DNA from 2 places in the Paenibacillus sp. FSL H8-0332 genome. Region 1 is predicted to be linked to the other one. Evidence: a T-box and tRNA genes for the amino acid it is inferred to sense, from the RefSeq annotation. Region 1 holds a T-box; the other holds one or more tRNA genes.
The links. The T-box of region 1 lies ahead of pheS (phenylalanine--tRNA ligase subunit alpha). A T-box ahead of a tRNA ligase gene usually reads a tRNA of that ligase, here a tRNA-Phe.
Positions count from the first base shown of each region.

Region 1 (3,728 bases):
TGCTGTCGATGGAGACCTTTTTGGTATAACCCGCCGCTACGGTGAAATCTGCGGTTACGGCAGCCGGAAGTGCGTAGGAAGAGACAGGCAAGTACAGCTTGAGTCCTTCATCCAGCTTGGCGATCTGCAGCGTCATCCGGGTGACATTCATGTAGGAGGGAATCTCGGTCATATAATAGAGCGTCTTTTTCTCCTGAGGCTGAAGCTTGAACTCGGAGCTGCTGTCATCCAGTGTAAGTGTGAAGACAGAGCCGCCCGAGGATTTCAGGTACAAGGTATAGCCCGGATCTGTAAGCACCTTGGTACCCAGATTGGTTAGGCTAAGCCCGACCTTGGCATAGACTTTGCCGTTATATTTGTAGATTTGCACGGACTCGGCTTTGGTGCCGGCTGTAATGCCGCCGAGTTCAACCTTCCGGGTCTCCCCTGTAAGCGAGGACAGTGAATAATTGGAAGGAACCGTGAATGTGCCTATGCGCTGTTCATAATTAGCGGCGCTGAAATTCCAGCCGTAGATGTTGATTTTGAGCCCTTTGACGGAGGCGGCTGTTCCAATATTCGCGTAGTATGTAAGGCTGGTGCTCTGCTTTGCGGGGATTTTCTTGACCGTGCTGTCTGCGCTGACCGGTATTCCCTTGATGACGCTGCCGCCCGCAGTTACAATTTTGGAGAAATAGTCCGCCAGATTGACACTGCTGCCGGCATTGTTGGTATAGGTAAGCGTGTAGGTGAGAATATTGCCGCCGGTTTGGCTCTGAATCCCTACATGGCTTAGCTTCACCTGAAGCGCGGTGCCGAGCTTGAGCGAACTTAGACCATTAAGTGTGGAGACTTCCGTGACCGTGCTTGCTGCTAGGGCAGCCGTTGAAGCGGATGAAGCAGCATAGGCCGTGGTTCCCGGGCTTCCTGCGGTCTGACTTGCGGCAAATGTGCTGAGCAGCAGCAGAACAAATGCTTTTTTTCGTGTAAGCATGTAATTCCCTCCTTCTATGATCTCATAAGGCAAAATATCAACATTGACTGAATGTCCGCTGAAAAAAAAGCCGTCAAACCGCGCTGAAGCTTAAAGGAAGCTTAAAAGAAGATAAAAAAATAAGCGGACTTTGCGCTGCTTGTCAAACGGGCAGTTTTTGCATATAATGAATAGACATATCTTCTCGAAGTTTATGTTAATCATCCGCAAAATGCATTGATGGAGAAGAGTACGCAGTGCCTGGCTTACAGGGAGGAAGCGCCGCAGATTGAGAGCGTTTCTAAGAGAGCAGAGCTGCCGAAGTTCACTCCGGAGCAGTTCCCTGAATGTGCTTCAAGGCTTCCTTGAAGAGTGCTAGTAGGGGAGACCGGCCGCAGACCGTTATTTCTGTATAAAGTGAGACAGGTCTTTGCCGCACCGAAAGAGGGAATATTGCTCTTAAGGGAAGCGTACGGCCGTCTAACAAGGGTGGTACCACGGTCTTTTCGTCCCTTTACCGGGAGAAAAGGCCTTTTTTTGTTGAACAATACGAGATTTGAGGGGGCAGTACAAGCCATGAAAGACAAATTGGAAGCACTGAAGGCTGAGGCACTGACGAAGCTGCAGGCGGTATCCGATCCGCAGATTCTGAATGACCTGCGCGTCAAATACCTTGGCAAAAAAGGCGAGCTGACAGAGGTTCTGCGCGGTATGGGCGGACTAAGCGCGGAGGAGCGTCCGGTGATCGGCCAGGTGGCCAATCTGGTGCGCAGCGCCATTGAAGAGGTGATCGGCGCCAAGCAGGAGCTGTTCCAGCAGCAGGAGACGCAGAATCGCCTGAATGCGGAGAAGGTCGATGTAACCCTGCAAGGCCGCGGCATGCCGCAGGGCGGGATTCATCCGCTCAGCCGGGTGATCCAGGAGATCGAGGATATTTTCATCGGCATGGGCTACCAGGTTGCGGAAGGACCGGAAGTAGAGACGGATTATTACAACTTCGAGGCGCTTAACCTTCCGAAGAACCATCCGGCCCGCGATATGCAGGATTCCTTCTATATTACGGAAGACATTCTGATGCGCACACAGACCTCGCCGGTTCAGATCCGTACCATGCAGGCGATGAATGGTGAGACTCCGGTCAAAGTGATCTGTCCGGGCAAAGTATTCCGCCGTGACGATGACGATGCGACCCACTCCTTCCAGTTCCATCAGATTGAAGGCCTGGTGATCGGCCGCAATATCCGCATGAGCGACCTGAAGGGCACCCTGCAGCAGTTCATGAAGGAGATGTTCGGGCCTAGTGCAGGCATCCGCCTGCGTCCAAGCTTCTTCCCGTTCACCGAGCCTAGCGTTGAGGTGGATGTAAGCTGCTTCAAATGCGGCGGCGAAGGCTGCCGTCTCTGCAAGCAGAGCGGCTGGCTGGAGATTCTCGGCGCCGGTATGGTGCACCCGAATGTGCTGCGGATGGGCGGATATGATCCGGAAATCTACAGCGGCTTCGCGTTCGGCATGGGCGCTGAACGGATCGCGATGCTGAAGTACGGCATCGACGACATCCGCTACTTCTACACGAATGATATGGGCTTTGTGAAGCAGTTCAAGGGTATTTAGGGATTTGGCGGGTGTGCGCGGGGGCGCGGGCCGGATACAGATAAGCCGGAGGGACGACGGCAGTTCTAGAGGAATGACTGTAATAGAAGGACCGGAGGGGAATTTTGGAACTGTAGGAGCGGAAGCGACCGCCTTTGTGTTTGGATTTCTACCGCGAGAAGCGGTTCTAATCAGGAAATCCAAACACAACAGCGGCCGGAAGTCCAAATATTCTCTGGAGGAACACTGGAATACAGGAATTTGGGTTAGGACGAAGTTGGCACTATGGCTTGTTGTATATCCGCTTCCGTGCGCGAAGCGCAGGCCGCCATGGAGATCAATACATCTGAAACAAAAAGGAAGTGTGCGATTATGAAAGTATCAACCGCCTGGCTGGCCGATTATATATCGCTGGAAGGGGTGACCGCAGATGAGCTGGCGGACAAAATCACCACCGCCGGCATCGAGATTGACGGAGTAGAACGCCGCAACAAAGGGATTTCCGGGATTGTGACCGGCTACGTGAAATCCAAAGAGAAGCACCCGGACGCCGATAAGCTGAATATCTGTATCGTCGATGCAGGGCAGGGTGAGGATCTGCAGATCGTCTGCGGAGCGAAGAATGTCGCGGCTGGGCAGAAGGTTCCGGTCGCGCTGGTAGGCGCCAAGCTACCGGGCCTGGAGATCAAAAAAGCCAAGCTGCGCGGTGTGCTGTCGCAGGGAATGATCTGCTCGGCCAAAGAGCTGGGCCTCAACGACAAGCTGCTGCCCAAAGAGCTGCAGGAAGGCATTCTCGTGCTGCCTGAGCATACAGAGGTGGGCCAGGATATTCTTAAGGTGCTTGGACTGAATGACGAAATCCTTGATTTCGACCTGACGCCGAACCGTTCCGACTGCCTGAGCATGATCGGTGCCGCTTATGAGGTAAGCGCGGTGCTGGGCCGCGAGTTGAAGCTGGCTGATCCGGCGGCAGAGCTCGTGGAAACGGGCGGCAAGGCAGCGGACTCCATCACGGTTACAATTGAGGACGAGGCATTCTGCAGCCATTATGCCGTGCGTTATATTGCCGGAGTGAAGACCGCGCCGTCCCCGCTGTGGATTCAGAACCGCCTGATGGCGGCCGGGGTACGTCCGATTAATAATATCGTAGACATCACCAACTATGTGATGCTGGAATACGGACAGC
Region 1 is NZ_CP150145.1:1,586,196-1,589,923, forward strand. It holds gene NST43_RS06855 (hypothetical protein) at 1-973, opposite strand, end outside; T-box leader at 1,181-1,469, shown strand; gene pheS (phenylalanine--tRNA ligase subunit alpha) at 1,529-2,563, shown strand; gene pheT (phenylalanine--tRNA ligase subunit beta) at 2,915-3,728, shown strand, end outside.

Region 2 (3,728 bases), 3.1 Mb from region 1:
GCTGTCTTATGAATTATGTAAGTATATAAAAGCAAACAAAACGATATGTGAGGTTTTGTTCTCCGAGCATGGTGATAAAGAATTGTTAGAAAGAATCCTTTATATCAGTCACGATCTAACTATTGAGCGATGGAAGCAGGAATTAAAGTATTTTGATCCACAATTATTTGAGTCATGGTATACATTTACCGCTCATGGCAGTATAGCCATTATTAAAAAGTGGGTGAGCAGTGGTCTGAGGGAAAGCCCCAGTAAAGTTGCAGCCTTTATTGATAAAGCGACAGAGGCAGTATCCAAAGCATTTTACTCTAAAGAATTATAAATCATAAAAAATGAAGCGGTCCCCCTGTTTTGAAGGCCGCTTCTCTGCTCTTTTTCCAACATTCATCTTGTTCCAATTTCATTCTGACCGATCCTTTTGATCCTTTGCTGCTTGTAAAAGTACGGCCTCTTGAGCTGAAAGCTCATTTAAAGTCGTGAAAAAAGGTTCTATAGGTACCATCACACCACAGGTTGAGCCTAATCCCAGCATCAATCTGAGATAAAATTGAACCTTCCTTTTCTCCCTGGAAATCTGCTCTAATTCTGACAGGTCCGAATTTTTTCTTCATCAGCCGATGCTTCCTTCCATCTCAATCCTTAGTGTCGCCATTCTCCTCAGTTCCCCTCCCGTATTGTTCTTCGGCTTGCGTACCCAAAGTGCCCAACAGGCGGCTGAATTATCGGGCATGGCCCAATCCATCGGATATCTGCTGGCAGCCATCGGCCCGGCGCTGATTGGATACTTGCATGATGCCAGTCATAGTTGGAGCGCTCCACTCCTGATAATGGTCGGCGCCTCTGCTCTTCTTGGCATCGTTGGTCTAGGTGCAGCCAGAAATCAATTTGTTGGTGCTGCGAAGTAAGTTCATGAGATAAGCACTCAAGCGCTTAAGCACTTAAGCAACTGATGATTACTTAGATCTTAGACACTGCGAATATAAAAAAAAGAGTTCATCGGAGGTATACTCTGATGAACTCTTTTAGCGTATACCGGCGAGAGGACTCGAACCTCCACGGTTTCCCACTCGATTTTGAGTCGAGCGCGTCTGCCATTCCGCCACGCCGGCGTATACATATATAATTTCCAGAAAAATAATGGAGGTGCCACCCAGATTTGAACTGGGGATAAAGCTTTTGCAGAGCTTTGCCTTACCACTTGGCTATGGCACCAGATTAAATGGAGCGGACGACGGGAATCGAACCCGCGACCCTCGCCTTGGCAAGGCGATGCTCTACCGCTGAGCCACGTCCGCATATAATGGCTGGGGATATAGGAATCGAACCTATGAATGACGGAGTCAAAGTCCGTTGCCTTACCGCTTGGCTAATCCCCAATATATTTTTTAAAAGAAAATGGGGCGACCGATGGGTCTCGAACCCACGAATGCCGGAACCACAATCCGGTGCGTTAACCCCTTCGCCACGGTCGCCATGTAAAGCTATTTAATTGTTATGCCTTATTACTCTTATAAAAGAAATGGGGCGACCGATGGGTCTCGAACCCACGAATGCCGGAACCACAATCCGGTGCGTTAACCACTTCGCCACGATCGCCATATGATTCTTTTATATGAAATAACTTGGCAGGGGCAGCAGGAATTGAACCCACACCAACGGTTTTGGAGACCGTTGTTCTACCTTTAAACTATGCCCCTAAAAATGGTGGAGGCTGATGGATTCGAACCACCGAACACGTACGTGAGCAGATTTACAGTCTGATGCGTTTGGCCACTTCGCTAAGCCTCCACGGTATGGTGCCGGCGAGAGGACTTGAACCCCCAACCTACTGATTACAAGTCAGTTGCTCTACCAATTGAGCTACACCGGCATATTAAGTTGTATATGGTGGCGCGGGAGGGAATCGAACCCCCGACACAAGGATTTTCAGTCCTTTGCTCTACCGACTGAGCTACCGAGCCATATAAATATTTTGGTAAAAATGGCGGAACCGACGGGATTCGAACCCGCGATCTCCTGCGTGACAGGCAGGCATGTTAGGCCAACTACACCACGGTTCCAAAGTAATATTGCGGGGGCAGGATTTGAACCTGCGGCCTTCGGGTTATGAGCCCGACGAGCTACCGGGCTGCTCCACCCCGCGTCATTGAACAAAATCTATTCGGTTAAAGATAGATGGTGGAGGCTGAGGGGTTCGAACCCCCGACCCTCTGCTTGTAAGGCAGATGCTCTCCCAGCTGAGCTAAGCCTCCATATATGACTCGTATGGGATTCGAACCCATGTTACCTCCGTGAAAGGGAGGTGTCTTAACCCCTTGACCAACGAGCCACGCTGTTCTATTACTTGTAAGGTATTGCTACGGAGAGAGAGGGATTCGAACCCTCGAGACGCTTGTGGCGCCTACACGATTTCCAATCGTGCTCCTTCGGCCAAACTCGGACACCTCTCCATATGGCTCCCCGAACAGGACTCGAACCTGTGACAACTCGATTAACAGTCGAGTGCTCTACCAACTGAGCTATCAGGGAATATGCATATCAGGCTTAATCGCCTGAAAACTGAATCCGAAATGAATCTGCGTGTTAGAAATTTGGATAAGCCCTCGACCGATTAGTATTGGTCAGCTCCATGCATTGCTGCACTTCCACCTCCAACCTATCTACCTCGTCGTCTTCAAGGGGTCTTACATACTGGGAAATCTCATCTTGAGGGGGGCTTCACGCTTAGATGCTTTCAGCGCTTATCCCGTCCGTACGTAGCTACTCAGCCATGCTCCTGGCGGAACAACTGATGCACCAGCGGTACGTCCATCCCGGTCCTCTCGTACTAAGGACAGCTCCTCTCAAATTTCCTGCGCCCACGACAGATAGGGACCGAACTGTCTCACGACGTTCTGAACCCAGCTCGCGTACCGCTTTAATGGGCGAACAGCCCAACCCTTGGGACCTACTTCAGCCCCAGGATGCGATGAGCCGACATCGAGGTGCCAAACCTCCCCGTCGATGTGGACTCTTGGGGGAGATAAGCCTGTTATCCCCAGGGTAGCTTTTATCCGTTGAGCGATGGCCCTTCCATGCGGTACCACCGGATCACTAAGTCCGACTTTCGTCCCTGCTCGACTTGTAGGTCTCGCAGTCAAGCTCCCTTATGCCTTTGCACTCTGCGAATGATTTCCAACCATTCTGAGGGAACCTTTGAACGCCTCCGTTACTCTTTAGGAGGCGACCGCCCCAGTCAAACTGCCCGCCTGACACGGTCCCCGTACCCGGTAAGGGCACTAGGTTAGAACCTAGATACGATCAGGGTGGTATCCCAACGGCGCCTCCGCAGAAGCTTGCGCTCCTGCCTCAACGGCTCCCACCTATCCTGTACAGATCGTACCCAAATTCAATATCAAGCTGCAGTAAAGCTCCATGGGGTCTTTCCGTCTTGTCGCGGGTAACCTGCATCTTCACAGGTATTAAAATTTCACCGGATCTCTCGTTGAGACAGCGCCCAAGTCGTTACGCCATTCGTGCGGGTCAGAATTTACCTGACAAGGAATTTCGCTACCTTAGGACCGTTATAGTTACGGCCGCCGTTTACTGGGGCTTCGGTTCACAGCTTCGGGTTGCCCCTAACCACTCCCCTTAACCTTCCAGCACCGGGCAGGCGTCAGCCCGTATACTTCGCCTTACGGCTTCGCACAGACCTGTGTTTTTGCTAAACAGTCGCTTGGGCCTTTTCA
Region 2 is NZ_CP150145.1:6,072,155-6,075,882, forward strand. It holds gene NST43_RS26245 (TetR/AcrR family transcriptional regulator C-terminal domain-containing protein) at 1-322, shown strand, start outside; partial or broken gene NST43_RS26250 (MFS transporter) at 672-905, shown strand; tRNA gene NST43_RS26255 (tRNA-Leu) at 1,031-1,109, opposite strand; tRNA gene NST43_RS26260 (tRNA-Cys) at 1,139-1,212, opposite strand; tRNA gene NST43_RS26265 (tRNA-Gly) at 1,221-1,295, opposite strand; tRNA gene NST43_RS26270 (tRNA-Gln) at 1,302-1,376, opposite strand; tRNA gene NST43_RS26275 (tRNA-His) at 1,397-1,472, opposite strand; tRNA gene NST43_RS26280 (tRNA-His) at 1,521-1,596, opposite strand; tRNA gene NST43_RS26285 (tRNA-Trp) at 1,624-1,697, opposite strand; tRNA gene NST43_RS26290 (tRNA-Tyr) at 1,703-1,788, opposite strand; tRNA gene NST43_RS26295 (tRNA-Thr) at 1,795-1,870, opposite strand; tRNA gene NST43_RS26300 (tRNA-Phe) at 1,886-1,961, opposite strand; tRNA gene NST43_RS26305 (tRNA-Asp) at 1,983-2,060, opposite strand; tRNA gene NST43_RS26310 (tRNA-Met) at 2,070-2,143, opposite strand; tRNA gene NST43_RS26315 (tRNA-Val) at 2,177-2,252, opposite strand; tRNA gene NST43_RS26320 (tRNA-Glu) at 2,258-2,329, opposite strand; tRNA gene NST43_RS26325 (tRNA-Ser) at 2,361-2,450, opposite strand; tRNA gene NST43_RS26330 (tRNA-Asn) at 2,454-2,529, opposite strand; rRNA gene NST43_RS26335 (23S ribosomal RNA) at 2,592-3,728, opposite strand, start outside.
Region 2: it has a tRNA-Phe gene. The T-box ahead of pheS (phenylalanine--tRNA ligase subunit alpha) is inferred to sense a tRNA for this amino acid. The anticodon was not compared.